DNA from 2 places in the Symbiobacterium ostreiconchae genome. Region 1 is predicted to be linked to the other one. Evidence: predicted binding sites of a transcription regulator. Region 1 holds the regulator's gene; the other holds the start of a gene.
The links. Region 1 encodes HrcA, which represses chaperone genes, less so after heat shock. Its sites were predicted from a motif close to TGTTAGCACTCNNNNNNNNNGAGTGCTAACA; they were not measured.
Positions count from the first base shown of each region.

Region 2: a site for HrcA is predicted at 4,585-4,615, ahead of ACZ5UM_RS09810 (Hsp20/alpha crystallin family protein). Genes of this name have one in related genera too.

Region 1 is NZ_AP042454.1:1,458,315-1,473,004, forward strand. It holds gene guaA (glutamine-hydrolyzing GMP synthase) at 1-599, shown strand, start outside; gene hrcA (heat-inducible transcriptional repressor HrcA) at 805-1,830, shown strand; gene grpE (nucleotide exchange factor GrpE) at 1,996-2,646, shown strand; gene dnaK (molecular chaperone DnaK) at 2,681-4,519, shown strand; gene dnaJ (molecular chaperone DnaJ) at 4,629-5,780, shown strand; gene ACZ5UM_RS07300 (LolA-like protein) at 5,862-6,665, shown strand; gene prmA (50S ribosomal protein L11 methyltransferase) at 6,680-7,594, shown strand; gene ACZ5UM_RS07310 (16S rRNA (uracil(1498)-N(3))-methyltransferase) at 7,591-8,322, shown strand; gene ACZ5UM_RS07315 (PIG-L deacetylase family protein) at 8,332-9,126, opposite strand; gene ACZ5UM_RS07320 (PIG-L deacetylase family protein) at 9,139-9,894, opposite strand; gene ACZ5UM_RS07325 (hypothetical protein) at 10,125-10,427, shown strand; gene ACZ5UM_RS07330 (D-alanine--D-alanine ligase family protein) at 10,462-11,565, shown strand; gene ACZ5UM_RS07335 (histidine triad nucleotide-binding protein) at 11,667-12,011, shown strand; gene rpsU (30S ribosomal protein S21) at 12,098-12,274, shown strand; gene ACZ5UM_RS07345 (GatB/YqeY domain-containing protein) at 12,296-12,745, shown strand; gene ACZ5UM_RS07350 (4Fe-4S dicluster domain-containing protein) at 12,864-13,448, shown strand; gene ACZ5UM_RS07355 (molybdopterin-binding protein) at 13,464-14,441, shown strand; gene ACZ5UM_RS07360 (HAD family hydrolase) at 14,471-14,690, shown strand, end outside.
Region 2 is NZ_AP042454.1:2,015,494-2,030,183, reverse strand. It holds gene ACZ5UM_RS09825 (S9 family peptidase) at 1-750, opposite strand, end outside; gene sfsA (DNA/RNA nuclease SfsA) at 1,132-1,875, shown strand; gene ACZ5UM_RS09815 (methyl-accepting chemotaxis protein) at 2,030-3,898, shown strand; gene ACZ5UM_RS09810 (Hsp20/alpha crystallin family protein) at 4,685-5,113, shown strand; gene ACZ5UM_RS09805 (hypothetical protein) at 5,179-6,528, opposite strand; gene ACZ5UM_RS09800 (thiol-disulfide oxidoreductase DCC family protein) at 7,081-7,467, shown strand; gene ACZ5UM_RS09795 (aminotransferase family protein) at 7,565-8,920, opposite strand; gene ACZ5UM_RS09790 (aminoglycoside adenylyltransferase domain-containing protein) at 9,092-9,856, shown strand; gene ACZ5UM_RS09785 (class I SAM-dependent methyltransferase) at 9,869-10,711, opposite strand; gene ACZ5UM_RS09780 (mismatch-specific DNA-glycosylase) at 10,714-11,229, opposite strand; gene ACZ5UM_RS09775 (hypothetical protein) at 11,226-11,813, opposite strand; gene ACZ5UM_RS09770 (NAD(P)-dependent oxidoreductase) at 11,916-12,803, shown strand; gene ACZ5UM_RS09765 (threonine synthase) at 12,893-14,014, opposite strand; gene ACZ5UM_RS09760 (tetratricopeptide repeat protein) at 14,025-14,690, opposite strand, start outside.

The sequences.
Region 1 (14,690 bases):
GCAAGCTGGGCCGGGTGGACTTCCTGGTGCAGGGCACCGTGTACCCGGACGTCATCGAGTCGGGCACGGGCACCGCCGGGGTGATCAAGTCGCACCACAACGTCGGCGGGCTGCCCGAGGATATGCAGTTCGAGCTGATCGAGCCCTTCCGTGAGCTGTTCAAGGACGAGGTGCGGGCGGTCGGCCGCGCGCTCGGCGTGCCCGAAGAGATCGTCGGGCGCCATCCCTTCCCCGGTCCGGGCCTGGGCGTGCGGGTGCTGGGGGAGGTCAATCGGGCCAAGCTGGACATCCTGCGGGAGGCCGATGCCATCTATATCGAAGAGATCCGCCGCGCCGGCCTGTACGACCGGCTCTGGCAGGCCTTCGCCGTGCTCCCGGACGTGCGCAGCGTCGGGGTGCAGGACGGCGAGCGGACGTACGCCTATCCCATCGTGCTCCGGGCCGTGACCTCGGATGATGCGATGACCGCCGACGTCTACCCGCTGCCCTGGGAGGTGCTGCAGCGCATCACCGGCCGGATCGTGCGGGAAGTGCCCCACGTCAACCGCGTGGTGTACGACGTCACGCCCAAACCTCCGGGCACCATCGAGTGGGAGTAACACAGGTTCGGAAGCAGCCGGAGCCGGGGCCGCAGGCCGCCGGCTCCTTCTTGGTGCGGCCCGGGCGGGCCTCGGTCCCCTTGACTCTCCGAACGTTTGATGCTATGTTCAAGCTGAGCGCGTTAGCACTCTCGGGCGTTGACTGCTAAAAGGGGTCAGCGCCCGTATGGTCCGTGGTTCCGGGGTCATCCGGAGGTGACACCCCGTGATTGATGACCGCAAGAACAAGGTACTGCAGGCCATTATCGAGGACTACGTCGCCACCGCCGAGCCGGTCGGGTCCCGCACGATCGCACGCAAGTACAACCTGGGCGTCAGTCCGGCGACGATCCGCAATGAGATGTCGGACCTCGAAGAGATGGGCTACCTGGAGCAGCCGCACACGTCGGCCGGGCGGATCCCGTCGGACCGGGGGTACCGCTACTACGTCGACTGCCTCATGCCGGAGCGGCCCATCAACCCCGCCGAGCAGGAGGCCATCCGCCGGACGTTCCAGCGCAAGATCCGCGAGTTCGACACGCTGGTGCGCGAGACGGCCCGGCTGCTCTCGGAGACGACCCAGCTCACGGCCGTCATCTCCGGCCCGCAGTTCGAGAAAGCCGTGTTCAAGGAGATCCGCCTGGTGCCCCTCGGCCAGGACCGCGCCCTGCTGATCTACATCACCGACAGCGGCCTGGTGGAGAACCAGGTGGTGGAGGTCCCCCTGGAGGTCACCATGCTGGAGCTGCAGCAGGTGGCGGCGCTCCTCAGCGAGCACCTGCGGGGCCAGCGGGTGGAGACGCTCTCCCGGACGGCCCTGCAGAGCCTGCAGCGGGAGCTGGTCCGCTACGGCACCCTGCTCGAGCAGGCGCTGTACTTCCTGGAGCAGAAGCTGGAGCCCGGCGAGCGGCACCGGCTCTACCTGGGCGGAACCTCCCACATGCTGGACCAGCCCGAGTTCCGGGACGTGGAGAAGCTGCGCGGGGTCCTCTCCTTCCTGGAGCAGGAGGAGGCGGTGGCCTCGGTGCTCGGCGTCGACCGGGAGTCAGAGGGTGTGGAGATTCAGATCGGCGAGGAGATCCGGCTGCGGGAGCTGGCCGACTGTTCGGTGGTCACCGCGACCTACCGGCTGGGCGACCGGATCATCGGCAAGATGGGCGTGATCGGGCCCAGGCGCATGGAGTATCCCAAGGTGGTCTCGATCCTCAACGCGATCGCCTCCTACCTCAGCGAAATGAACCGGCGGTTCTAGGGACCGCGGGCCCGGGGCAGATTCGGCTCCGGGCCTTTGCGCGCCGCGCTGCGGGGCTTGACACGGGTAGAGGTGGGTGCTATGTTCATTTGTGGATGCGTTAGCACTCAGGTGTTGAGAGTGCTAACAAGAGAGAAGAGGTGACCGGCAGCAGTGGCGGATGACTTGAAGAAGACCCCTCGGGCAGAGCCTCCTCCGGAGCAGGAGACCGACACGACACAGACGGAGCCGGCCCCGGCCGCCGAACCCGCAGCGGAAGGCAGCGGGGAGAGCGGCGCGGCGCAGGCGGATGCAGCTTCGGCTGCTCGGGAGCAGGCGCCCGCGGAGGAGCCGGCATCGGAAACAGAACCCGGAGCGGAAGCCGAACCGGACGCCGGGGCGGAGTCGGGCCGGGTGGCCGAGCTGATGGACCGGCTGATCCGGCTGCAGGCCGACTTTGAGAACTACCGGCGCCGGATGCAGCGGGAGAAGGAGGAGATCGCGCAGTACGGCACCCAGCGGCTGCTGATCAACCTCCTGCCCGTGATCGACAACCTGGAACGGGCGCTGGCCACGCCGTCCAACCCCGGCGATGAGCGGCTGCGCCAGGGCGTCGAGCTGACGCTGCGGTCGTTTCTCGAGATCCTGGCCAAGGAGGGCGTCACGCCGATCGAAGCCGTCGGCAAGCCCTTCGATCCGCACCTGCACGAAGCGGTAATGACCCATGACGACCCGGAGAAGGAAGACGGCATCGTCCTGGAGGAGTTCCGCAAAGGGTACATGCTGGGCGACCGGGTGATCCGGGCGAGCATGGTGAAGGTGAACACCCGGAGCTAGCGGGCAGACTGGTAGTGAGGAGGCTTTTCGGTACATGGCCAAGGTCATTGGCATCGACCTCGGCACCACCAACTCGGTGGTCGCCGTGATGGATGGCAGCGAACCGACGGTTCTGGAGAACAGGGAGGGCGACCGGACCACTCCGTCCGTCGTCGCCTTTACCAAGGCCGGCGAGCGGCTGGTCGGCAAGGTGGCCAAGCGGCAGGCCATCACCAACCCGGACCGCACGATCCTCTCGATCAAGCGCCACATGGGCAGCGACTACAAGGTCCGGATCGACGACAAGACCTACACGCCGCAGGAGATCTCCGCGATGGTCCTCTCCAAGCTGAAGGCCGACGCGGAGGAGAAGCTGGGCGAGAAGGTCACCCAGGCTGTCATCACGGTGCCCGCGTACTTCACCGACGCCCAGCGGCAGGCGACCAAGGACGCCGGCACGATCGCCGGTCTGGAGGTCCTGCGCATCATCAACGAGCCGACGGCCGCCGCGCTGGCCTACGGCCTGGACAAGGGCGAGGATCAGCGGATCCTGGTCTTCGACCTGGGCGGCGGCACGTTTGACGTCTCGATCCTGGAGCTGGGCGGCGGCACCTTCCAGGTGATCGCCACCGCCGGCAACAACAAGCTGGGCGGCGACGACTTCGACGAGCGCATCGTGAACTACCTGGCAGACCGGTTCCAGCGGGAGCACGGCATCGACCTCCGCAAGGACAAGCAGGCCCTGCAGCGGCTGCGTGAGGCCGCCGAGAAGGCCAAGATCGAGCTCTCCTCGGTGACCACCACCAACATCAACCTGCCCTTCATCTCGATGACCGCCGACGGCCCGGTCCACATGGACGAGACGCTCACCCGGGCCAAGTTCGAGGAGCTGACCGCCGACCTGGTGGAGGCCACCATGGGCCCCACCCGCCAGGCCCTGAAGGACGCCGGCGTGGAGCCGAACGAGATCGACAAGGTGCTGCTGGTGGGCGGCTCCACCCGCATCCCGGCGGTGCAGGAGGCCGTGCGCCGCTTCTTCGGCAAGGAGCCGTACAAGGGCATCAACCCCGACGAGGTCGTCGCGATGGGCGCGGCGATTCAGGCCGCCGTGATCACGGGCGACGTGAAGGACGTCCTCCTGCTGGACGTCACACCGCTGTCGCTGGGCATCGAGACCCTGGGCGGCGTGTTCACCAAGCTGATCGAGCGCAACACCACCATCCCCACCAGGAAGAGCCAGATCTTCTCCACGGCTGCGGACGGCCAGACGCAGGTGGAGATCCACGTGCTCCAGGGCGAGCGCGAGATGGCCGCCTACAACAAGACGCTGGGCCGGTTCATCCTCGACGGCATCCCGCCGGCGCCGCGGGGCGTGCCCAAGATTGAGGTCACGTTCGATATCGACGTGAACGGCATCGTCCACGTGTCGGCGAAGGACCTGGGCACCGGCAAGGAACAGAAGATCACCATCCAGTCGCAGACCTCCATGTCCAAGGAGGAGATCGAGAAGGCGATCAAGGAGGCCGAAGCCTTTGCGGCCGAGGACAAGCGGCGGCGGGAGGAGGCCGAGATCCGCAACAATGCCGACTCTGCCGTGTACAATGCGGAGAAGCTGCTGAAGGAGTCGGAGGGCAAGGGCATCGACCCGTCGGTGATCGATGGCGTGAAGAACGCGATCGACCCGGTGAAGGAGGCCCTGAAGGGCACCGACATCGAGGCCGTCAAGCAGGCGACCGAGAAGCTGACCGAGGCGGTCTACAAGCTCTCGTCGGCCATCTACGAGAAGACCGGCTCGGCCGGCACGGATGCTGGGGCTCAGGCGGGCGGCGCCGCCGGCTCCGGCGACGGCCAGTCCATGGATGCCGAGTTCAAGGTCAAGGACGACGACAAGTAGGTCTGACGGGATGAGTCTCCGGGAGGGGGGCCGCTTGGGAGCCCCCCTCCTGTCACTTGCCCCGGATCCGGCCAGATGGTAATTTCTAAGACGTAGGGGGGTGGACCGACTGGCCAAGCGCGACTACTACGAGATTCTGGGCGTTCCCCGCAACGCCACCGAGGCCGAGATCAAGAAGGCCTTTCGCAATCTCGCCCGCAAGTACCACCCTGACGCCAACAAGGACGACCCGAACGCGGCGGAGAAGTTCAAGGAGATCAACGAGGCCTACCAGGTCCTCTCCGACCCGGAGAAGCGGGCCCGTTACGACCAGTTCGGCCATGCCGCGGAGCAGATGGGCGGGGCCGGCGGCAACCCCTTCGAAGGCTTCGGCGGTTTCAGCGATTTCGGGGGCTTCGGCGACATCTTCGAGATGTTCTTCGGCGGCGGCCGGCAGCAGCGCCACCGCGGGCCGGTCCGGGGCGCCGACCTGGAGTACGAACTGGAGCTCACCCTGAAGGAAGCGGCCTTCGGGTGCACGAAGGAGCTGCGGGTGCCCCGCATCGAGGACTGCGATACCTGCGGCGGCTCGGGCGCACGGCCCGGCACCCATCCGGTGACCTGCCCCAAGTGCGGCGGCACCGGGCAGATCCAGATGACGCAGCACACCGTCTTCGGTCGGTTCGTCAATGTGACGACCTGCGACCGCTGCCGGGGGGAGGGCCGGATCGTGGAGTCGCCCTGCCCCACCTGCCGGGGACGGGGGCGGGTGCAGAAGACCCAGCGGGTGGAGGTCAAGGTGCCCGGCGGTGTGGAGACGGGCACCCGCCTGCGCATGCCGGGCTACGGCGAGGCCGGCGAACGCGGCGGCCCGCCGGGAGACCTGTTCATCGTCATGCGCGTCCGGCCGGACCGGCGCTTCCGGCGTGAGGGCGACGACCTCTTCACCACGGCCGAGATCTCCTTCATCCAGGCCGCGCTGGGCACCGAGGTCGAGGTCGAGACGCTGGACGGCCCCGAGGTCGTCAAGATCCCGGAAGGCACGCAGCCGGGCGATACCATCCGGCTGAAGGGCAAGGGGACCAAGCACCTGCGGGCCCCCGGCCGCGGCGACCTGCACGTGGTGCTGAGCGTCAGGACGCCCGGGCGCCTCTCCGAGCGGGAGCGGGAGCTCCTGCTGGAGCTGGCCGCCCTGCGGGGCGAGAAGGTCGCCGGCCTGCCGGAACAGAAAGAAGAGAAGGGTTTCCTGAAGAAGATGAAGGACGCCCTGGGCGGCCGCTGAATGCGGCAGCCGGGCCTCCTCCTGGGACCGGGGGAGGCCCGGCTGTCATTGCGCCGGGGCGACGGAGGAGGCGATCTGACCATGCCGCGGCTGTCCCGCCGGGACCCGCTCCTCGACCCCACGCTGCCGCCTTCCGCCTGGGAGGCTGCCCGCCGGCGGCAGCGGGCGCGGCGGTGGCTGGGGTTCATCCTGACCCTCCTGGTGGGCCTCGGTGCCGTCTGGGGGGCGGACACCCTCCTGGACCGCACGCGCGGCCTCACCCCGGAACAGGTGGCGGAGGCGGCGGGGCGGGCCCTGCTGGGCGCGCCACGCTACAGCTTCACGGCGCAGATCACGGGCACCTCCCCCGACGGGTTTTTCCCGGGCGCGCGGCTGACCGGCGCGTTCCAGGCGGAGCCGCGCCTTCTGCACCTGGCCGGCGAGGTGGGCAGCGGCGAGGTCGGGACGCCGCTGGAGTACTGGCTGTCGGGCGAGGAGCTCTACGTGCGGCAGGCGCGGGGCGGGGGCTGGCTCCTTTCGCCCACGGCGGACGTGCCCGACGTGACCGCCTTCCTGCCGGACCAGCTGGCCGCCCCGCTCTTGGCGGGCGTGCGGGGGGCGGAGCTGCTCGGCCGGGAGCGGCTGGGGGGCGTGAAGACCGCGGTCCTCGCGCTGGACCTCGACCCCGCGGTCATGCAGGTGGCGCCGCCCGGGCAAGATGAACAGGTGGAGTACCGGCTGTGGGTGGATGTCCGGCGCCTGCGCCCGGTCCGCTTCTCCCTCCGGGTGGAGCGCCCGGCCGGCCGCGGCTCCAGCTTCCACTACCAGCTGGACTGGACCTACCCGGACGCGGCCCCGCTCGCGCTGCCCGACGAGGTGCGGCAGGCGGCCGGTTCGGGACAGTGAATGGAGGAAACGACTTGCGCTATCTGGAGGTTGCGATTCGCTGCCAGCGGGCCGCAGCCGATGCCGTGGGGCACCTGCTGCTCACGCTCACCGGCGCCGGCTACGCGGTGGACGACCCGCTGATCATCGAGCGGAACCGGGACCGGTGGGACCTGACCGACCTGGTGCCCGGAGATCCGGCGTGGGTGACGGTCTCCGGCTGGCTGGCCGAGACGGACGATCTGGAGCAGCAGCGGTCCCGCCTGGAGGCGGGCCTGGATGAGATCCGGGCTGCGGGGCTGGGGGCGGTCGATCCGGCCCGGTTCAGCTGGGTGCAGGAAGAGGATTGGGCGCACGCCTGGAAGGCCTACTTCCGGCCCACCCGGGTCGGCGACCGGCTTGTGGTGGTCCCCACCTGGGAGGACTACACGCCGGCAGCCGGCGAGATCCCCCTCTACCTGGATCCGGGCATGGCGTTCGGCACGGGCACCCACGCCACCACGGCGCTCTGCCTGCGCTGGATGGAAGAGCTGGTCCAGCCGGGCAGCCGCGTGATCGATGTGGGCACCGGTTCGGGCATTCTGGCCGTCGCCGCGAAGCGGCTTGGCGCCGCGGAGGTGGTGGCCATCGACATCGACCCCGTGGCCGTGGAGACCGCGGAGCAGAACGCCCGCCAGAACGGCGTGGAGGTCGACGTCCGCCGCGCCACGCTGGACCAGGTCCCCGAGGGGGATGCGGATCTGATCGTGGCCAACATCATCGCCTCGGTCATCGTGGACATCCTCCCCGAGGTGGTCGCACGGCTGAAGCCGGGCGGCCGGTTCCTGGCCTCGGGCATCATCGCGGAGAAGAAAGACGCCGTGGGCGAGGCCATGACCGAGGCATGGCTCCTGCCTCTCGGCGTGCGGGAACAGGACGGCTGGGTGGCCATCCTGGCGATGCGGCCATGATCCCGCGCTTCTTCCTGGAGCGGGTGGAGGGGGATGCGGTGGTCCTGCCGCGGGAGGATTCCCACCACCTGCTGCGGGTGCTGCGGGCGGCCCCGGGCGCGCCCTTTGCCGTGCTGGCCGGGGGCATGGCCTACGACTGCGTGCTGGAGCGGGTGGAGGACGGCCTGGCCGTGGGCCGCGTCGTCGCGGCCGGGCCGGCTGCAGGCGAGCCGGCCATCCGCATCACGCTCTTTCAGGGGCTGGCGAAGGGCGAGAAGATGGAGTTCGTGCTCCAGCACGGTACGGAGCTGGGCATCGCGGAGTTCGTCCCGGTGGCGGCGTCCCGCAGCGTGGTCCGGCTGGACGCGCGCAAGGCCGCCCAGCGCGCGGAGCGCTGGCAGCGGATCGCGCGCGAGGCGGCGGAGCAGTCCCGCCGGGGAGCTGTGCCCGTCGTCGCCCCGCTGCACACCTGGGAGGAGGCGGTGGCCCGCATTCCGGCGCATGACCTGGCCCTGGTGGCCTGGGAGGGCGGCGGCGAGCCGCTGCGCAAGGTGCTGGAGGCGCACCCCGCCGCGGCTTCCTACGCGCTGTTCATCGGCCCGGAAGGGGGCCTGACCCCCGGGGAGGTGGACCTCGCCCGCCGGGCCGGGGCGGTTCCGGTCACCCTCGGCCCCCGCATCCTGCGGACGGAGACGGCGCCCCTGGCTGCGGTGGCCGCAATCCTGTACGCCCGCGGGGAGTGGGACTGACGGGGACCGCTAGATCAACCGGTAAAGCCCTTCCGCGTACGCGAGACCCGAACCGCCGGCCATGATGCGGGCCATCAGCCGGACGGCCCCGTCGGTCTCGGCTTCATCCAGGTAGACCATCTGGCTCTGGTGCGCCTTTACCGCCCGCAGTTTGTCCGCGATGACCGTCGCGATGTCGACCAGCACATCGGGGCTGCGGGTGCCGTAGAAGTAGACCTGTGCCCCGCCGGCCGCGCGGGCCCGGGCCAAGTCCATGACGGCGCGCCCCAGCGCCTTGTGGTCCCGGTGGGCCATCTGCGGCACCAGCTCTTTGGGATCGAAGGCGAAGACCACCTCAGGCGCCGTGCGGTCCCACGCCCGCGCGAGCACCCGTTCCAGCCGGGGGTCCTCAGGCAGGCCGAAGTCCGGCAGCCCGAGGAAGGTGACGGACTCGTACCCCTGCAGGCGCGCGGCGTGCCACTGCTCCGCCTGCCGCTGTTCGGCGAGGTCCCTCCAGTTGCCGCGCTTTTCGCCGTCGGAGAGCACCACGGCCGTGATGCGGCTGCCCGCCAGCGCCATGCGCCGCAGGGTGCCGCCGCAGAAGAACTCCAGGTCGTCGGGGTGCGCGGTGAAGGCCAGCACCCGCCGCGGCGTCCGCACGAGCAGCTCCCCCTGCGCGATGGCCAGGGCGGGATGCTCCGGCGCCAGGAGGCGGGCCGCCGCGGCCTCGACCCCCCGCAGGCGGCCGAACCGGTAGAGCCCGGAGAACAGCCGGCGTTTCACCGCCAGCGTGCGGTCAGGGCGGGCCTGCACGTGCTCGGGCATTCGGCCACCTCCTCATACCAGCCGGTAGAACGCTTCCGTGTAGAGGGCCGGCACCCGGCCGGCGTGCAGGCGGCCGGCGCAGCGTGCCAGCGCGGACACGGCCCAGTCCGGCCCGATCAGCTGGCTGCGGTGGGCCTTCACCGCGCTCAGCTTCTCCTGGAGCACCTCGGTGATGTCCACCAGCACGTTGGGCTGCCGCGCGGCGTAGAAGTAGACGCGCTCGCCCCGCGCCACCGCACTGCGCGCCCGGGCCAGCACGGCCGCACCCAGGGCGACGTGGTCCGGGTTCTGGCCCAGCGGCGTCGGGCCCTTGGGATCGAAGGCCAGCACCAGTTCCGGGCGCGTGCGCAGCCAGAGATCGTCCAGCGCCCGTTCCAGCTCGGGGCCGGGGCGGATCCCGCCATCGGGCAGGTCCAGCTGCACCAGCTCGGCCCGGAGGATCGCCGCGGCCTGCTCCGCCTCCCGCGCCCGGATCTCCCCGATGTTGGCCCGGTTGGTGGCCCCCTCGCCCCGGGAGAGCACGGCCATCGTCACGGCGCTGCCGTTCTGGGCCAGCAGCCGGAGGGTGCCGCCGGCGAACAGTTCCAGATCGCCCGGGTGCGGCCCGATGGCCAGCACCCGCCAGCGGCGGCTCACCATCGCCAGCCCGGCCTGCAGCGCCACGCTCGGGTAGTAGGGCTGCTGCATCCGCCGCCACACCATCCATGCCGCGGCCACCGCCCCGCCGGCGATCAGCCACGGGAGTGCAGACCCCGGTCGTCTCTCCACTGCGGTCACGGCCCCTCTCCATTTGGGTGTTCCCGGGTAGCATGCGCCGGCTCGCCGGGTTTCACACGGCGGCACGTCAGCCGGCGCCGGAACTGGAAGGGGGCTCCGGAGCGTCCAAGTAGCGTGGATGCTGCCGCGCAAGATCGCGCCGCAGAGGCGGAGAAGCTAGAGGGGCGGCCTGGCGGCCCACAGACCGCAGGGAGGCGCCGCGGCCCGCAGGAGGTGCTTTCATGGAGCCGCATGACCGTTTTCAAGCCTACGAGAGACTCCGCATCCGGCTCACGGCGGCAGCCTGGGTGACGATCATCGCCGCCTTCGTCGTGCTCCCCCTGGTCGCGCGGGGCGGGGCCCGCTGGATTCCGATCCTGGTGGCCTGCTGCATCTTCGGCGCATACTTCTGGTTTATCTGGCGCGACTGGCGCTGCCCCGAGTGCGGCCACCACCTGGGCCAGCCCGCGCGGATCATGCGGTGCCACTTCTGCGGCGCGGCACTGACGCCGGAGACCCCGGGTGGACGTTCCCCCAGCCGCTGATCTCACTACCCCACGCAAAAGAGGCGATGCGTTCATGTGCGCGAAGACCCGTGTCTACCTGCTCTTCGGCGGCCGCTCCGGCGAACACGAGGTGTCGCTGATGTCGGCCCGGAACGTGCTGCAGGCCCTGGACCGGAACAAGTACGAGGTGATCCCCGTCGGCATCACGAAGGACGGCCGCTGGCTCCAGGTCGCTGACCCGCTGCGGGCCCTGACCGAGGGGGTGACGGCGGCCGGGGGCCTCCCCGTCGGTCTCCTGGGCGACCCGGCGTATCCCGCTCCGGTGCCCCTCTCCGAGGCGGTGAAGCCGCAGGCGCACGACGGGCCGGTGGTCTTCTTCCCGGTGCTGCACGGTACATACGGGGAGGACGGCACCATTCAGGGCCTCCTGGAGATGGCCAACGTGCCCTACGTGGGCTGCGGCGTGCTGGCGTCCAGCGTGGCCATGGACAAGGGCGTGGCCAAGGCGCTCTTCCGCCAGGCCGGTCTGGAGGTGGGCCCCTATCGGGTCTACCTGCGGCGCGACTGGGAGGAGCGGCCCGAGGCGGTGCGCGCCGACATCGCCGCGCACCTGCCCGAGTACCCGCTCTTCGTAAAGCCCGCCAACCTGGGTTCGTCGGTGGGCATCACCAAGGTGAAGCGGCCGGAGGATCTGGACCGGGCCATGGCGGAGGCGGCCCGGTTCGACCGGCGCATCATCGTCGAGAAGGGCATCGACGCCCGGGAGATCGAGGTCGCCGTCCTGGGCAATGACGACCCCGTCGCCTCCGTCGCGGGCGAGATCCTCCCCGGCGCCGAGTTCTACGACTACACCGACAAGTACTTCAGCGGGGCATCCCAGACCCGCATCCCGGCCGACCTGCCCGACGACCTCATGGAGGAGATCCGGCGGCAGGCGGTGGTCGCCTTCAAGGCCATCGACGGCGCGGGCATGGCCCGGGTGGACTTCTTCCTGGAGCGGGGCACGGACCGGATCTACATCAACGAGGTCAACACCATCCCCGGCTTCACCAACATCTCCATGTACCCCAAGCTCTGGGAGGCCTCGGGCATCAGCTACAGCGAGCTGCTCGACCGGCTGATCGCGCTGGCGCTGGAGCGGCACGCCGACAAGAACCGCAACGCCACTTCGGTGTGAGTGAAGGAATTTCCATCGGCGGGGAAGAATAATGCGACAGGGATCGACGAGAATAGGCAGGTACGCCGCTCAGGCGTGAGCCGTGCGCTGGAGTGATACCGATGGCCCACGATTGCGTGTTCTGCAAGATCGCAGCCGGCGAGATTCCCTCGAAGAAGGTGTATGAGGACGAGCATGTCCTCGCCTTCCACGACATCAACCCGGTTGCGCCCGTCCACGTGCTGGTCATCCCCAAGCAGCACCTGGCCTCCGTCGCCGACTTCGGCCCGGAGCACGATGCGCTGCTGGGGCGGCTGTTCGCGGCGGTCCGGCAGGTGGCTGCCGAGACCGGCGTGGCCGAGACGGGCTACCGCGTGGTCACCAACGTCGGGAAGGATGCCGGTCAGCAGGTGTTCCACATCCACCTCCACGTGCTGGGCGGCCGCTGGCTCGGCCCGGTGGCCTGAAGAATTGACATAAGGTTTGCCCCGCGGTATAATCGCGGAGCGTGTTCTTTTTCCCCCAGGTCCAGCGGAGGGGAGGGAAATTCGGGATGTCCGAGGTCAAAATCGGCAAGAATGAGTCGCTGGATAGCGCCCTTCGCCGTTTCAAGCGCCAGCTGCAGAGGGCCGGTGTGCTCGCCGAGCTGCGCCGTCGGGAGCACTATGAAAAGCCCAGCGTGAAGCGCAAGAAGAAGAGCGAAGCGGCTCGCAGGCGCAAGTACCGCTAACGTCGAAGGAGCTGGCTGCCCATGAACCTGAATGAACGCCTCACCGAGGACATGAAGGCTGCGATGAAGGCCGGCCCCGCCGGCAGACAGCGGCTGGAGACCATTCGGTTCCTGCGGGCGGCGGTGAAGAACGCCGAGATCGAGAAGCACGCACCCCTCTCCGACGATGAGATCCTGGGCATCATCACCAAGCAGGTGAAGCAGCTCCGTGAAACGCTGGCTGACTTCCAGCGGAGCGGCCGGCAGGATCTGGTCGAGAAGACCGAGGCCGAAATCGCCATCCTGTCGGCGTACCTCCCGGAACAGTTGAGCGCAGATGAGGTGCGCGACCTGGCACGGAAGGTCATCTCCCAGGTGGGCGCGCAGGGCGCCCGGGACATGGGCAAGGTCATGGGTCCTTTGATGGCCCAGGTCCGAGGCCGTGCGGATGGAAAGATGGTCCAGCAGATCGTCAAGGAGTTGCTCGGGTAGCAAGGGCGCCCCGGTGGATGAAATCCCATCCATCGGGGCTTTCTTTATTTTGTCGCGAAAGGGGGTACAGGCGTGGTATAGTGGAAGAGCGCAATGCTGGCGGAAAGGGGGGGGTGCCGTGTCCGCCGACAAGCCGACCGACCGCCGCGGCTTCTTCCGGGAAGGGTTCCGGAGCCTGCTGCGCGCGGTGGCGGAGACCGCGCAGGCGGCGGCCGATGAGGCGGCGGCCCGCGGTTCGGGCGGCGTCCGCTGGCTCCGGCCCCCGGGGGCCCTGCCTGAGGCGGCTTTCCTGCTCACCTGCACGCGCTGCGGCGACTGCGCCCGCGCCTGTCCCGCCGGGGCCATCCGGCTCCTGCCCGAGACCGCGGGCGCGGCTGTGGGCACCCCCTACATCGACCCGCTGCAGCAGGCCTGCGACCTCTGCGGCCGCTGCATGCCCGCCTGCCAGCCGGGGGCCCTGGTCCAGGTCGCCGATCCCCGGCAGGTGCGCATGGGCGTGGCCGCCATCGACCCGGCCCGGTGCTGGGCCCACCAGGGGTCGATCTGCGACCTGTGCTACCAGCGGTGTCCCTTCCCCGACGAGGTCCTGCGGCTCGTGAACGGGAAGCCTGAGATCCAGCAGGACCTGTGCACCGGATGCGGCCTCTGCGCCTACGTCTGCGTGAGCACGCCCCCTGCCATCACCGTAACGCCCCGCAGCTGAAACAGGAGGTATTCGATGTACACCCTGCGCAAAGTGCCCACGGAAGAGGCCGTGGGCCTGATGTTCGCACATGACCTGACCCGCATCGTTCCCGGCGAGGGAAAGGGCCCCGCGTTCCGGCGCGGGCAGATCGTCCGGCCCGAGGACATTCCGGTGCTCCTGGCCATGGGGAAGGAGCACCTCTACGTCTGGGAGCCGCAGCCCGGCATGGTGCACGAAGAGGAAGCGGCCCTGCGGCTGGCCCGGGCCGGCGCCGGCGGCGGGCTGCGCTGGGATCCGCCCGCGGAGGGAAAGGTCAGCCTGAAGGCCGCCTTCCGGGGGCTCCTGCGGGTGGACGCGGCCCGGCTGGAGACCATCAACGCCATCGGCGACATCACGATCGCCACGCTGCGCGACGCCACGCTGGTGGAGCCGGAGGCGATCGTCGCCGGGTGCAAGGTGACGCCGCTGCTGGTGCCGGAGGCGCAGATTCAGCGCGCCGAGGCCGTGGGCCGCTGGATCGAGGTGAAGCCCCTGACCCCGCTGCGCGCGGGGCTGGTGATCACCGGCAGCGAGGTCTACAAGGGCCGGATCCCCGACAAGTTCGGCCCGGTCGTGGAGGAGAAGCTGGCCCGCTTCGGCTGCCCCGTGGTCTACAAGGCGTACAGCAGCGACCAGGCGGAGCTGACCGCGGCGAAGATCCATGAGGCCGTGGCGGCGGGCGCGCAGATGGTGCTCTGCACCGGGGGGATGTCGGTGGACCCGGACGACGCGACGCCCGGGGCCATCCGGCGCGCCGGGGCCGACGTGGTGACCTACGGCGTGCCCTTCCTGCCCGGCTCGATGTTCCTGTTTGCCTACCTGGGCGACGTGCCCGTGATGGGCCTGCCCGGGGCCGTCATGTGGGAGAAGGAGACGGTGTTCGACCACGTGCTGCCGCGGGTGCTCGCGGGCGAGCGGCTGGCCAAGGCCGACTTCGTCCGCATGGGCCACGGCGGGCTGCTGCCGAAATAGACATCGGAACGACGGGGGAGGCGAGGCGGGTGCTGGAACTGCGGATCCCCGGCCGGGAGACGCTGCGCCTGGCGCACCTGGTACTGGACTACAACGGCACGCTGGCCCGGGACGGCGCGCTGCGGCCGGGGGTGGCGGAGCGCATCCGGGAGCTGGCCGCGCACCTGCAGGTGCACGTGATCACGGCCGACACGTTCGGCAGCGCCCGGAAGGAGACGGCGGGGCTGCCCGTGATCTTGCAGATCATCG
Region 2 (14,690 bases), 560 kb from region 1:
GGCTGCAGGCGAGTCAGGATCCGGCACCGGCGTGATGAAGATGTCCCGGATCCGGAAGGACTCGTCCGCGGTCCGGTTGGCGGCGAAGGCGATGAACCGGCCGTCAGGCGACCACGCGGCGCCGCCGTGGTCGTAACTGCCCCAGGTCACCTGCACCGGCTTGGGCATGGGCTCATCCGGGGCCGGGACGGGCACGACCCAGATCTGCGCCCAGCGATCGGGCCGGATGCCGCCCGCGTCGCTGCGCCAGCGCATGATGGTGAACGTGCGGGCCTCATCCTTCGCCTTCTTCTCCTCCGCCTTCTTGTCGGCCTCGCTCTTGGACCGGGTCAGCAGGTCCCGCCGGTCGTCGGGCCCCACGGCGGACGTGAACGCGATGTACCGGCCGTCGGGGGACCAGACCGGGTCGCCCGCCCCGTGGCGCATCTGGGTGAGCTGCCGGGCCTCGCCGCCGTGCCGGTCGATCAGCCAGATCTGCCGGTCGCCGCCCCGGTCGGAGACGAAGGCCAGGGTGCGGCCGTCCGGCGACCAGCGGGGCGACGTGTCGTTCTTGGGCCCCCGGGTGAAGGGCACGGGCTGGCCTCCGCTCGCCGGCACCAGCCAGATGTGCGAGCGCGGCTCCTTCGATTCGGGGTCGATGTGCGTGCGGACGAATGCGACGACCTCGCCGTCGGGCGAGATCTGCGGGTCGCTCACGGTCACGAACCGGTAGAGGTCCTCCGGAACCAGGCGTCGCTTCGGTGCGGGCAAGGTTGCATCCTCCTTTGCGGGGAACTCCCTCTCTTTCTTAGGCAGCCGCCCGCTCGCTCCCTGCCCGGGCCGGGAACTGTTACTCCGGCCGCCCGCCGCGCGGACTTGCGTCCGCCCGGCGGCCCTGCGCTCCCAGCCGGCCTGCGTTTCGGCGGCCTTGCGCTCCCAGCGGCCCTGCGCTCCCAGCCGCCCTGCGTTCCCGGTCGTCCTGCGTTTCCTGCCGCCCCGCACGCCCCGCGACCCTGCGCTTCCGGCGGCCCTGCGCCCCCCCGGCGGCCGGGGACGGCGGGGGGAAAGAGGGTTGGCGCCGCGCCGAGTCGAAGTGGCTGGGGTGCCGTGCATACCCCCACTTCACCGGGAACTTCGAAAGGAGAACCGCACGTGACGGAAAGACGATTCCCTGCCACGTTCCTGGAGCGCCCTAACCGCTTCGTCGCCCGGGTCCGCCTGGAGGACGGGCGGGAGGTGCGGGTGCACGTGGCCTCCTCGGGCCGCATGAAGGAGCTCTTGCTGCCGGGGGCGGCGGTGATCGTGGCCCTGCGGGACGACGCACCTGAACCGGAGCGCCCGGCAGCTGACACGCCCGGGCGCAAGACCGTCGGCAGGCTCCTCATGGTCCGGACCGGCGCCACCTGGGTCTCAGTGGACACATCCCTGCCCGGCCGGCTCTTTCACCGGGCGGTGGCCGAGGGGACCTGCCCCCCGTTTGCCGGCTATACCGATGTGCGACCGGAGTACCGCTACGGCGACAGCCGCATCGACTTCCTGCTGATGGCGCCGGACCGGCCCCCGTGCCTGGTGGAGGTGAAGTCGGTCACCTCCGTGCTGACCGACGCCCACGGGGTCCGGGTGGCCCGCTTCCCCGACGCGCCGACGGCCCGCGGCGCCCGCCACCTGGGCGAACTGGCCGGGGCCGTGCGGGAGGGGTACCGGGCGGCCGTCTGCTTCATCGCGCAGCGCAGCGACGCCCAGGCGTTCGGGCCGTGGGACGAGATCGACCCGTTCTTCGGCGAGACCCTGCGGACGGTGGCGCAGGCCGGGGTGGAGATCCGCGCCTTCGTCATGCACGTGGCGCCGGAAGGCGCGGTGCTGGGCGGGGAGCTGCCTGTGCGGCTGGACCGCTGAGACCGGGACACGGCCCGTCCAGACGGCCCCGAACCCTTTCCCACCGGGGCGGTGTGATCAGTTTTGGGTGTCGATCAGTAACAACTAAAGTGCTCTCATGGCATAATAAGGGCAAAGCCTTTTCTTGGCATCTCAGCAGCCGGAGGTAGCTCCCATGCGCAGAAGGATCCGTTCCCGTATTGCCCTGAAGCTCCTGGCCTCGCCGATCGTCCTCATCGCGCTCCTGATCGGCATGGGATTCGTGAGCCGGCTCACCACGCAGACGGTGCTGCGGGAGCTGGCCGCCATCGACCAGAGCTACGCGCTGGCCATCGGGGCCCAGGCGCTTCAGGCCGACCTGCTGCGGGAGGCCAGCGGTATCAGCAACTACGTGCTCTACCGCGACTCCCGCGACTTCGCCGAGTACCTGAACGCCAACAAGCGGGTGGGGGACACGCTCGCCCAGCTGCTGAACATGGCGGAGGACGAGGCCGTCCGGCAGCAGCTGCAGGGCATCCAGGAGGCGCACACGGCCTACGTCGACGCGGTCGAGAGAATCCGGAAGGAGCTCCGGGGCCGCAACGACTCGCAGGCGATCGTCATCATGCGGATGGACGCCGTTCCGGCGATGACGAAGATGACCGCGGACGTGGACAGTCTGGTGGCGTCCCTGACCGAAGGGGCCTCGTCTGATCTCTCGGGCTCCCGCACGCTGGCCCGCTACATGGATATCGGCGTGATTGCGGCCTCCGTCGCTGCGGTGGTCGCGGGCGTGGCGGTGGCCCTGGTGATGTCCCGCAAGCTCAGCCGGCCGATCCGGCACCTGGCGACGGCGGCGGCGGAGATCGCCGCCGGCAACCTGACCGATCAGGAGCTGGCCATCACCACACGGGATGAGATCGGCGACACGATCCGCGCCTTCAACGAGATGGCACGGAACCTGCACGACGTGCTGCTCAGCGTGAGCCAGAGCGCCGAGTCGGTGAAGGCCGCCTCCGCGGCGCTCTCCGGCTCCGCCCGGTCCTCGGCGGAGGCCGCGGCGGCCTCGGCCAGTGCGATCGCGCACGTGGCGGAGGGTGCGTCCCGGCAGGCGCAGGAGACGGCCGAAGTGAGCACGACGGTGGCGCGGCTGCAGGAGGTGGTCGGCTCCCTCGCCGAGGCTGCGGCCCGGTCGGTGTCCGACATCCAGCAGGCGACCGAACTGCTCAACAAGATGGCCGCGGGACTGGACCAGATGGCGCAGCGGGTCTGGAGCACCGCCGAAGGCGCCTCCCTGGCCATGGAACAGGCCCGGTCCGGCGCCCAGGTGGTGGAGCGGACGCTGCACGAGATGGCGGCCGCCGACGAGGTGGTGGCCCGGGCGGCCCAGCGCCTGAGGGAGCTGGCAGACCTCTCCGGCCAGATCGGCAGCATCAGCGGGGCGATCGGGGAGATCGCCGACCAGACCAACCTGCTGGCCCTGAACGCGGCCATCGAGGCCGCGCGGGCCGGCGAGCACGGCCGGGGGTTCGCCGTGGTCGCGGATGAGGTGCGGAAGCTGGCTGAGCGGTCGGCGGCCTCGGCCGAGGAGATCACGGCGCTCATCGGGCGGATCCAGCAGGGCACCGCCGACGCCGTGGCGGCCATGGAGGCCGGTACGGCCAGACTCGCCGCGGGCAACCAGCTGGCCGCCGAGGCCGGCGACTCCCTGGAGACGATACTGGAGGCCGTGCAGAAGGCAACAGCCAACATGGAGGACGCGGCCCGGGAGGTGGACAGGGTCAAGGCGATGTCCGCCGAAGCGCTGGCCACCTTCCAGGCGGTGGCCGGGACAGTCCGGTCCAACAGCGAGGCCAGCGGGGAGCTGTCGGCCGGCACGGCGCAGGTGTCCGCGGCGGTGAACCGCATCGCCCAGGTGTCGCAGGAGAACGCCGCGGCCGCCGAACAGGTAGCCGCCTCGGTGGAGGCGATGAACACCTCGGCCGATCAGGTGGCGGAAGCCGCGCAGCAGCTGGCACAGACGGCGGAGGCGCTGGAGGCGCAGGTGAAGCGGTTCCGGATCTGACGTTGGCGCGCTGCTCCAGGCGCCGCCGGAACGGTGCCGGATCCGACGTCGGCGCGCCGCTCCAGGCGCCGCCGGAATGGTTCCGAATGTGACGTCGGAGCACCGCGCCAGGCGCCGCCGGAGCGGTGCCGGATCAAGTGTAGACGGCGGGAACGGCCCACAGAGACCGTTCCCGCCTTTTTCGCTGCGTCATCCCTGCCCCGCCTCGTCGCCCTCCTTCCGCGGTGCCCCGTCCCGCTCAGGCCTCACCGCCAGCGCCGCTCCCCGCTGCTGCCGGTCCCCGTTCCGGGCTCTGCGATATGTCTGCGCTTCCATCCCGCCGGATGAGCCGCCACGTGCCGAACTCGTACTCCGGGACGGGCGGGGGCGGTGTGTCATACGCCGGAGCCCCGGGTGTACCTGCCGCCTCCGCCTGCGGCGGGACTCCCCCTGTCCTTCCCGGGGGGGCCGGGGAGGCCGGTGGCGCCAGGGGCCCCGCTGGTGCCGGTTGCTCCAGGGGCCCCGTGGGGGCCGGTTGCACCGCGGACGCCGTCTCCCTGAGCGCGGGGCGCAGGATGATCACATCGCCATGGGTCACCCGGCGCACAGCCGAAACGCCTTCTCCTCTTGACCTCGCCACGCCGGACTCACCTCCGCTCCAGTCTATGACCGCCCCGCTCGGGCGCCGCGCGGGTCGATTTTTCTGATCTTGACTTTCTTTGACCTTGGGTGCTAGAATGGTGCTGGCAGGGGAGTGGGAAGGGATTCCCAGCCCTGCCCACTACACAACAGAAAGGGGTATGGCGAATGTTCTACCCGATGCGTCAGTGGAACCCGTTCGACGTGTTCGACCGGATGCTTTCCCAGTGGCAGCAGCACGTCCTGGGTAGCCTCTGGCCTGCCGTACCCTCTCTTCCTTCCCTGGATCAGATGGACGTGCAGCAGGGCGATCAGGACGCCGTGATCCGGATCGAAGTGCCGGGCATCAGCCCCGAGGACCTGTCCGTGACCGTGGACGGGAACATGCTCACCATCCGCGCCGTTCACCGCGCCATCCCGATGGGCGGTGAGGAAGGCGGTGCGCAGGGCGTGGCCACCTACCAGCGGTCCTTCACGCTGCCGCCCAGCGTCGACGCCGACAAGATCACCGCCCGCTACCACCACGGGGTGCTGGAGATCCGGCTGCCGCGGACCCAGGGCCAGGGCGGCCGGCAGATCCCCATCGACCTGGCGTGACCCGCCTCTAGGATCCCGGAACCCGGACTGAAGCGGCCCGCCCCTCATCAGGGGCGGGCCGCTTTCTATTCCTCCGGCACCCGCAGCACCGTCAGGTACCCGCCGTCGAAGAAGGCCACGTGCCGGCCGTCGGGGCTCGCGGTCAGCTCCTGGATGGCACCCTGGGCCAGGATGCGCTCCTCCTCGCCCCGCTGGTTGAACAGAACCAGCTCGTTGGGCAGCAACTGCCCCGTCAGGGCGGCCCGTCCACCGGCCACCAACTGTGCGCCCTCCACCGACCACGTCCCGCTCAGGTCCACCAGAGCACCGCCGCCCAGGGGGACCCAGCCGTAGCCCGCGCCGTCCGACGGCCGCGCCCAGGCCACCAGCGCCGCCTCATCCGCGACGCCCAGGATCACGATCGTCACGTCCCCCTCCACGGGGTCGCCCATGGGCGCAATCGTGCCCGCCTCCAGGTCGATCAGGCAGGGCCGGGGCCCGCGGAGCCGGGTCGTCTCATACCCCTCCCACGGACCGTCCAGCCGGACGGTGGTCCGCTCGCCGCAGACGACCGCCAGCCGCTCACCGTCCGGCGACCACACCGGGTGCGCGTAGAACGTGAGCCCGTCTATGGCGAAGTAGGTCACCCGGCCGGTCTCCGGGTCCAGCACTCCCACCCGCTCCCCGTAGGGCGGCTCCTCCCACTCCTCCGGGATGCGCGGGTAGAAGAGGTCCGCCGGCACCGAGAGGAAGGCCAGGCGCTTCCCGTCCGGCGACCAGACGCCCCGGTGGCTGTAGTAGCCGGGCTCGGCGAAGGTACCTGCCGGGTTGCCGTCCCGGTCCAGGAAATAGAACCCCGGCACCGGGTCGGTGCGGACGGACTGGACCAGGAAGCGGCTGCCGTCCGGGGACCAGGAATCGAACATATGACTGCCGCCGAAGTTCGGCGCCTGCGGCTCCGATACGGCCCCGGTCTCCCGGTCGACGAAGGTGCGGTCGAAACCGTGGAAAGAGTACACCACGGCGCGCCCGGCGTCAGGGCTCAGCAGCAGGTGCCAGCGGTCCCAGTACGGCAGATCTTCCGGATCGTGGCCCGGACCGGGCTCCAGGCCGCCTCCCGCGAGCGACACCGCCCCGTAGCGCGCCTCGCCCCCGGCCTTGGCGTAAACCCAGACCGCGTCCGGGCTCAACCACCACGCGCTCCCTGACTCGTCGAACGGGCCCAGCCGGAAGCCGCCGGGGATCTCCTCCCGCACCGGCGCTCCCGGACTGCCCGGGTCCTCCGCCCCGGCCGGGCCCTGAGCCGCCTGCGGTTCCTGACCCGCAACGGCCGGCGGTTCCTGACCCGTCGGTTCGGGCAAGCCCGCCGCCCCGGGCGCACATCCGGCCATGAGCGTCATCAAGCCAACCAGGCAACCCGCCAACCACCGCCGCATCACGATCACCCCTTCTGAAAGGTTGGACGGTTCGGGGGAGTGTGCGGGTTCCACCGCACCCCGCGGTGGTCGTCGCCGATCCCGTCTGCCCCGTGCAAGGTCGAACTGCGACGGATTTCCACTTGTGGCCCGGGCGAAGTGGAAATCTGCCGCACTTCGGCGGCGGTCCAGCCGCATCCCGAATCGTAGATAGGTGAAGGAGTCGTCCCGGAAGACCAACTGCGATGGATTGCCACTTGCGGCACGGACGAAGTGGAAATCTGCCGCACTTCGACGGCGGCCCAGCCGCATCCCGAATCGTTGATAGGTGAAGGAGTCGTCCCGGAAGACCAACTGCGACGGATTGCCACTTGCGGCCCGGACGAAGTGGAAATCTGCCGCACTTCGGTGGCGGCCCAGCCGCATCCCGAATCGTTGATGAATGAAGGAGCCCGCGTCGGCCACCGCGCAGCCGCAACCCAGATGGTCATGGACACGCCAGGCGACTGGCCCGCCCCGGCCGGCGCGTGTACAATGGCAGGAGAACCACCGGGCAAAGGGGAGGGGTTGGCCGTGCAGCCGATCACGGTGTTCTACGACGGTTGGTGCCCGCTCTGCACAGCGGCCCGGCAGCGGCTGGCCCGGCTCGACTGGCTGGGGCGGCTGGAGTTTGTGTCCATCCGGGACCCGGGCGTGGCCGAGCGAGCGGGTGTGGCGCCGGAGCGGCTCGCAGCCCGGCTGCACGTCCACAACCCCCGCACGGGACGCTGGGCGGAGGGCATCCGGGCGGTCGCCGCGATCGTCGCGCGCCTCCCCCTCCTCTGGCCGCTATGGCCGGTGCTGGTCCTGGCCGGCGTCACCGGGCTGGGGCAGCCCCTCTACGACTTCATCGCCCGCCGGCGGGCGATCGTGCCGGCCGGGCAGTGCGACGAGGCCGGCTGCCCGCTGCCGGGCCGGTGACAGCCTCCCAAAACAGACCAACCGACCCTCCCGCTCAGAGGGTCGGTTGATTTTGTCATCGCAGCTGCGGCCCGACGGTGCCCGTAGCCCGGTCGGCCTAGCCCTGCCTCCTGCGGCGGTCGCCCGCCTCGCGGATCACCCGGTCGTAGACGTCCACCAGCCGGTCGATCTCCTCCTCCGTGATCACCAGCGGCGGGGTGATCATCAGCGTGTCCCGGTACGGGGCGATGCCGGTGATCACGCCCTCCCGGAGGCAGCCGGCCTCCACGTCGAACCGGAAGGCCCGGTCCCCCTCCGGGAATCGTTCCCTGGTTTCCCGGGCCCGCACCAGCTCGGCGGCCACCATCAGCCCCCGGCCCCGAACCTCGGCGATGTAGGGATTCTCCCGGGCGATGAGCGCCTCCTTCAGCCGTTCGCCCATGCGGGCGGCCCGCTCGGCCAGCCCCTCCCGCTCGAGGATGGCGATGTTCTCCATCGCCACGGCGCAGGAGACCGGGTGGCCGGCGTAGGTGAACCCGTGCTCGAAGGGGAAGTCGGCTTCGGCGATCGCCTCGATCACGTGGTCGCCGACCAGAACCGCCCCCAGCGGAAGGTAGCCGCTGGTGAGCCCCTTCGCGGTGCACATCAGGTCCGGCACGACGCCGAACTGCTCGCAGGCCCACATCGAGCCCGCGCGGCCGAATCCGGTCATCACCTCGTCCAGGATCAGCAGCACCCCGTACTTGTCGCAGATCTGCCGCACGTGCTTCAGATAATCCCCGGGGGGCACGATGATGCCGCCCACCCCCATGATCGGTTCGGCCAGGAAGGCCGCGACCGTCTCCGGCCCCTCGGCGAGGATCCGCTCCTCCAGAAGGGCGGCGTACTTGCGGCCCGCCTCCGGGTCGTCGGCCCGGTACGGCCCTTCGAAGGTGTCCGGCGACGGGATGTGGACGAACCCCGGGACCAGCGGCCCGTAGTAGGCCCGGTGCGCCTCGAAGGCCGTTGCGGAGAGCGCCCCGAGGCTGTTGCCGTGGTAGCCCAGGTCCAGGCAGATGATCTTGTGGCCGTCCGCCCGCCCCCGCGCCCGCTGGTACAGCCGGGCGATCTTCACGGCGGTCTCCACCGATTCGGCCCCGCCCAGGGTGAAGAACACCTTCCCCAGCCCCTCCGGCGCGAGGGACGCGAGCTTCGCGGCCAGGCGCACCGCCGGCTCGTTGGAGTACTGGAAGTAGGTGTGGTAGTACATCAGCCGCTCCATCTGGGCCGCGGCCACGGCGCCCAGCTCACGCCGGCCGTAGCCGATGTTGACCAGCACCATGCCCGCCTGCGCGTCCAGGTAGGCCCGGCCGTCGACGTCCCAGATGGTCGACCCCTCGGCGCGGGTGATGACCGTCGTCCCCTTCCGGGCCAGCTCCCGGAAGCGGACCTCGTTGTGGATGAGGTGGCGCAGGTCCAGCTCTTTCAAATTCATGTGATCGCCTCCTGTACGAAACCCGGGCACCGGGACCCATTGTACCCCGGCCTCCGGCGACGGGGCCGGCGGCCGCCCCGGAGGCCGGCTGAAACGGGAAGCCGATCCTGCCCCGTCCAAGTCGGGTGAGCCCTGCTCAGCAAACACGGCAGTCAAGGAGGATGCAGACCGATGTCCCTGCCCACTGATGTCGCACAGCTCATGCAGAGCTTCGCCTCGGGCCTCAGGCTGGTGCTCGGCGAAAAGCTGCTGGGCGTCTACCTGGGCGGGTCGGCCTCGCTCGGGGATTACTGCGCCGGGAGCAGCGACCTGGACTTCCTGGTCGTCACCGACGGGCACCTCTCCCCGGAGGAGCTGGACGCCCTGGCCATCTTCCACCGGGAGTTCCTGACGGCCTACCCCTCCGCCCGCCGGCTGGAGGGGGACTACGCGCCGCGGGCGTGCATCATCCCCGAGGGCACGACGGTCCCGGTGCCCCGGTGCAAGCGGGGCGCCTTCGTGCCGCACGTGGACCAGGTGATGCTCTCCGCCGACAACATCTGCAACATGCGGGAGAACGGGATCGCCTTCTTCGGGCCGCCGCCGGCCGAGGTGCTCCCGCCGGTCAGCCCCGAACAGGTGCGGGCGGCCGTGCGGGCGATGCTGGCCGAGCCGCCGAAGCCGGCGCTGCGGCCCGACGAGCAGGCGGACGAACTGCTGGACCTGCTCCGCTCCCTGCGCGCCCTGGAGACCGGGAAGCCGACCACGAAGGCGCAGGGCGCCGAATGGGCGCGCCAGAACCTGGAGCCCCGGTGGCACCCGGTGGTCGACGCGGCGCTGGCGGTCCGCCGGGGCAGCCCCGCGGCGGGCTGGGACGAAGGCACGGCCCGCGCCGCTGCCGAGCTGCACCGGCTCCTGCGGGAGCGGTACGTGAGCACGGCGCCGCAGCTCTCCTGACCGATCCCGCTGCTAATCCGGAAGCCTTCCCCCGAACCGCTCCAGCAGGAGCTCCTCCGGCGTGAGGGCCGGCTGGGCGACGAAGTGCACGACCCGCCACCGCGCGCCCCGGGCGGCGATGGCCGGCGCTGCGGCGGGCAGGGCCGCCAGCGTCCGCTCCACCGCATCCGAGTGGTCCCTGCCCGGCAGGGCGGGGTGGATCCGCATCAGGTTGTACAGCTCACCGCCCGGCTCCGTCTCGGGGCGCGCGGCCGGGATCTCCTGGACCTCGTACCGGGCCGGCTTGTAGCCGGCCCCTTTCAGCGTCCCTTCCACGGACCGCTGGTTGGGCAGCCGGTCGACGCCCGGGAGCCCCCGGCGCAGCAGCCCCTGCCGGTGCAGCTCCTGCAGGAACACGTACTGCGGCGTCACCTGGTCCCGCAGGACGTTGAAGTAGGTGCCGGAAAGGGAGAAGCAGAAGCGCCCGGCGGGCTGGATCCGGTTCCGCCAGGCCCGGAGCACGCCTTCCGGGTCGCGGAATGAGAGCAGGGCGAGGTTGCAGATCACCCGGTCCACCCTGCCGGGGACCAGGTCGGCGGCGGCAGCGGGGTCGACGGCATGGTACGCCACGGCCCGGTCGCCGATCCGGGCGCGGGCGGCGGCGATCAGCGACGGGTTCGGCTCCACCAGGATGAGCTCCAGCCCCTCCGGCACCAGATCCAGCGCCGCCAGGCTCGTGAGCCCCGTGCCGGCCCCCAGGTCGACGACGGTCATCCCCGGCCGCAGATCCGCCAGCTCGCAGAGGCGCCGCGCCGAGTCCCGGTAGAGCGCCATCTGCGCGGCGATACCGTGTACGTATTCCCCCCAGTCGGCCATCCTCAACCCTCCTCCGCGATGAGCGCCCGCAGCGCGCGGTAGAGCCGCAGCTTCTCCGCCAGGGGCTCCCGGCTCCGCCCGCTGGGCGAGGCCGCCACAAAATCCAGCACCCCGGGAATCACTGACTCCGGCTGCAGGCCATACACCACCCGCCGGCGGCCGGTCAGCGCCGCGTAGATGCCCTTGCCGTTGTAACAGGCGACCCGGGGCCGGTACCGGGCCAGCTTGGCGAGCAGCTCCCCCCGCCCGGCCCGCAGTTCGGCCGCGGTCAGGTCGCCGCTGGACCGGGTCGACCGGCCCACCAGATCGGTGAGACCGTATCCGAGGTCCAGCAGCGCCGCGTCCTCGTGCGGGGCGTAGAGCCGCTCCGTCAGCCCGGCCTGCCAGAGGAGCCAGTAAAACCGGTTACCCGGATAGGCATAGTAGTGCCCCTCCCGGGCCGAGGTCTCGCCGGGGTTGAAGCCGACGAAGACGACGCGGAGCCCCGGAGCCAGGTAGTCCGGCAGCGCCCGGATCACGCCGGCTCACCCCCGCCCGGGGCACCGCCGGGGCCCTCCTCCTCGTCCAGCCCCGGCAGCTCCAGCGCGTCGAACTGCGAGGTGAGCCACTGCACGTGCTCCCGCACCGCCTCGTCCTGCATCAGCACCGTCCAGGCCCGCCGGGCGGCCTCGACGAACGCCGGGTCCAGTTCGTCCACCCGGTAGAGCTCCGGCAGCGGGCAGAGCCCCCGGGCCAGGAAAGAGTAGCGCATCTCCAGCTCCCCGTCGGGGCGCAGGTATGGCCAGAGCGGGTACGTGCGGCACTCGAAGGGGCGCTTGGCCCGGTCGCAGAGCCGGGTGCACTGCAGGAAGGGGACCGCGTCGAAGCGCGCCTCCCAGGACGGGGCGAACTCGTACTCGCGCGTGGAGTGGAACTGCCAGCGCGTGAAGTCCTCCGTGCCGTCGAAAAGCGGCAGTTCGCCGGGAACCAGGTACACGCCCTCGTCGGGGCCGAAGTCCGTGCAGCAGCGGTGGCCGCAGAGGGTGCCGCAGTCAAAGGGCAGCGGCGTCACGTCGGCCAGGAGCCGGCGGGCCTCGGCGATCAGCCGCAGGTCAACGCCCATGAACATCCCCCCGTTTCCTGCACTGTACCACATTCAGAGGCTTGCGTCGCCACGGTTGTGGTAGGATGTACTTGCAGTTTGCGCAGAGGAGGATGTACGGACATGGCCAACCTCGGATTCATCGGACTCGGTCGCATGGGTCGGCACATGGCGCGGAACCTGATCAAGGCCGGACACACCGTCACACTGTACAACCGCACCACATCGGTGGTGGACGAGCTGGTGGCCGAGGGCGGACAGCGGGCCGCCGGCCCGGCGGAGGTGGCCCGGAACGCCCGCGTGCTCTTCACCTGCCTCTCCACGCCGGACGTGGTGGAGAGCATCCTCAGGCAGGCGCTGGAGGGCGCGCAGCCCGGCGACATCTTCGTCGACCACTCCACCATCGGCGTGCGGGACGCCAGGCGCATCGCGGCGATGTGCGCGGAGAAGGGCGTGCAGTTCATCGATGCCCCCGTCTCCGGCGGCCCCTGGGGTGCGGAGGCCGGGACGCTCACCATCATGTGCGGCGGCGACAAGGCGGCCTTCGAGGCGGTCCTTCCCTACCTGCAGATCGAGGGCAAGCAGATCCACCACCTGGGGCCAGTCGGCGCCGGGTCCGTGGCCAAGCTGTGCAACAACCTCCTGGTCGGCATCCACACCGCGGCGATGGCCGAGGCCTTCGTGCTGGGCACCAAGGCGGGCGTGGATCCCAAGGCGCTCTACGAGATCATCTCCGGAGCGACCGGCCACTCGGCGCAGATCGCCCGCAACATCCCCCAGTTTGTCTTCCCCGGCAAGTTCGACGCGGCCTTCTCCATCGACCACCTGCACAAGGACGTGGCGCTGGCGGTCGAGCTGGGGAAGGACGAGAACGTCCGCATGGTCCTGGGCGCCGTCACGCAGCAGCTGCTGGAGGAGGCCCGTGCGGCCGGCTACGGCAGCGCCGACCAGGCCGCGCTGATCCGTCCGCTGGAGGACCTCGCCGGTGTGAAGGTGCGCGCCGGATCCTGAAGCGTATCAGCGCCTTGTGTCCCATGGAAACCCCCGGGTCCCGTCCGGCCCGGGGGTCTCCCATGCTCCGGGTTCGCTGCGGGCAGCCGCTAGTGCCCGAGGTGTTCGAGGTATTTGTCCGTCGCCTTGAGGCCCGTGCCGGTCAGCACAACCACCACGCTGGATCCGGCGCCCGCCAGGCCTTGCCCGAACAGCTGTCGGACCGCGGCAGGGGCCGCAGCGGCGGTGGGCTCCGCGTAGATCCCCTTCTCGGCCAGCGTGCGGGCCATCGACCAGATCTCCTCCTCAGTCACCGCCAGGGCAACACCTTCGCTGTTGTACAGGGCTTCCAGGATGCTCCTGCCCTTCACCGGCCGGGCGATGACGATGCCCTCGGCGGCGCTCTCCCGCTTGTCCACGGCGGGGACGTCGTGCAGCCGCTGTTGCCACGCCTGGACCACCGGGGCGCAGGCGGCCGCCTGCACGGCGGCGATGCGGGGCATCCGGGGGATGAGGCCGGCCTTCAGCAGGTCGGTGAAGCCGAGGTAGAGCCCCAGCACGAGGCTGCCGCCGCCGACGGGCGCAACCACCCAGTCGGGCGCCTGCCAGCCCCGCTGCTCGCAGATCTCGTAGGCGAGGGTCTTCAGGCCGGCGACGAAGTACGGGCTCCAGTTGTGGCTGGCGTAGAACGTCCGGCCGGCCGCCTCCAGGGCAGCCCGGGTCGTCTCCTCCCGGGAGCCGTCCACCCTGACGAGGTCGGCCCCGTACATGCGGATCTGCGCCGTCTTTCCCGCCGATGTGTAGGCCGGCACGTAGATGTGCGCCGTGATGCCGGCCCGGCGCGCGTAGGCCGCCACCGAGGCGCCGGCGTTGCCGGAGGAATCCTCCACGATCTCGCGCACGCCCCACTCCCTCAGCTTGCTGATCATGACCGCCGAACCGCGGTCCTTGAACGACCCCGTGGGGTTGAGAAAGTCCAGCTTCAGGAAGACGGGCTGGTCGAACAGCGCGTCGGCGACGAGCGGCGTGTACCCCTCGCCCAGCGAGACCGCATGCTCGCTGCGCTCGAGGCCCAGCGCTTCGTGGTACCGCCAGAGGGTGTGAGGACGGCGGGCCAGGTCGTCGCGGCGGAACATCCGGCCGGACTGCAGCAGCAGGTAGGCGCCGCACGCGCAGCGCCAGCGGGGCTCGGTCTCCGGGTACGTCTGATGGCAGTGACTGCAGGTGAGCATTTTCTCCCTCCTAGTGCACGGGTTCAGTCCTGGCCGCAGCCCAGGCGTCCCAGCCGTCCAGCACACCGGGGTCCTCGTCGCCGGTGAGCACGCCCGCCAGCGGCCCCAGCCACGCGGCCCAGGGATGGCCCCGCTCCCGGGCGATCGCCACGTGGGGCCCCAGCTGAAAGCCCGGCGAGCGGACGCCCGCCTCCAGCAGCCGGCGCAGGCGGCGCAGCGCCTCCGGCCGCCGGGCGGCGTCGCCGTGGACCACCTGGTAGAACCACACCTCCGCCGCGTCGGCGGCGGGCCGCTGCAAAGCCGGGTGACGCAGGCACGCCCCCAGCATCCGGCGCCCCTCTTCCTCCTCCCCGCCCAGCAGCAGCACGCCAGCCAGGTTGGCCATGATCGCCCCGTTGCCGGGGTAGGCCTCCAGCGCCACCCGGTAGAGGTCCGCGGCGTCGGCGTACGCCTGCTTGACGTCGGTCAGGAAGAGGGCGTACTTGAAGAGGGCATTCCGGTGCAGGGGCGCCACCTCCAGCGCCCGCTGGTACAGCGCCTCCGCCCGCCCGTGCTCGCCCCGCACCTCCGTCAGGAACGTCGCGTAGTTGGTCAGGTTGCCCGGGTGGAGGGGGTTCACCTCCAGGGCGCGCCGGTAGTAGCGCTCGGCCCGGTCTGCGTCCCCGGCCACGTGCTC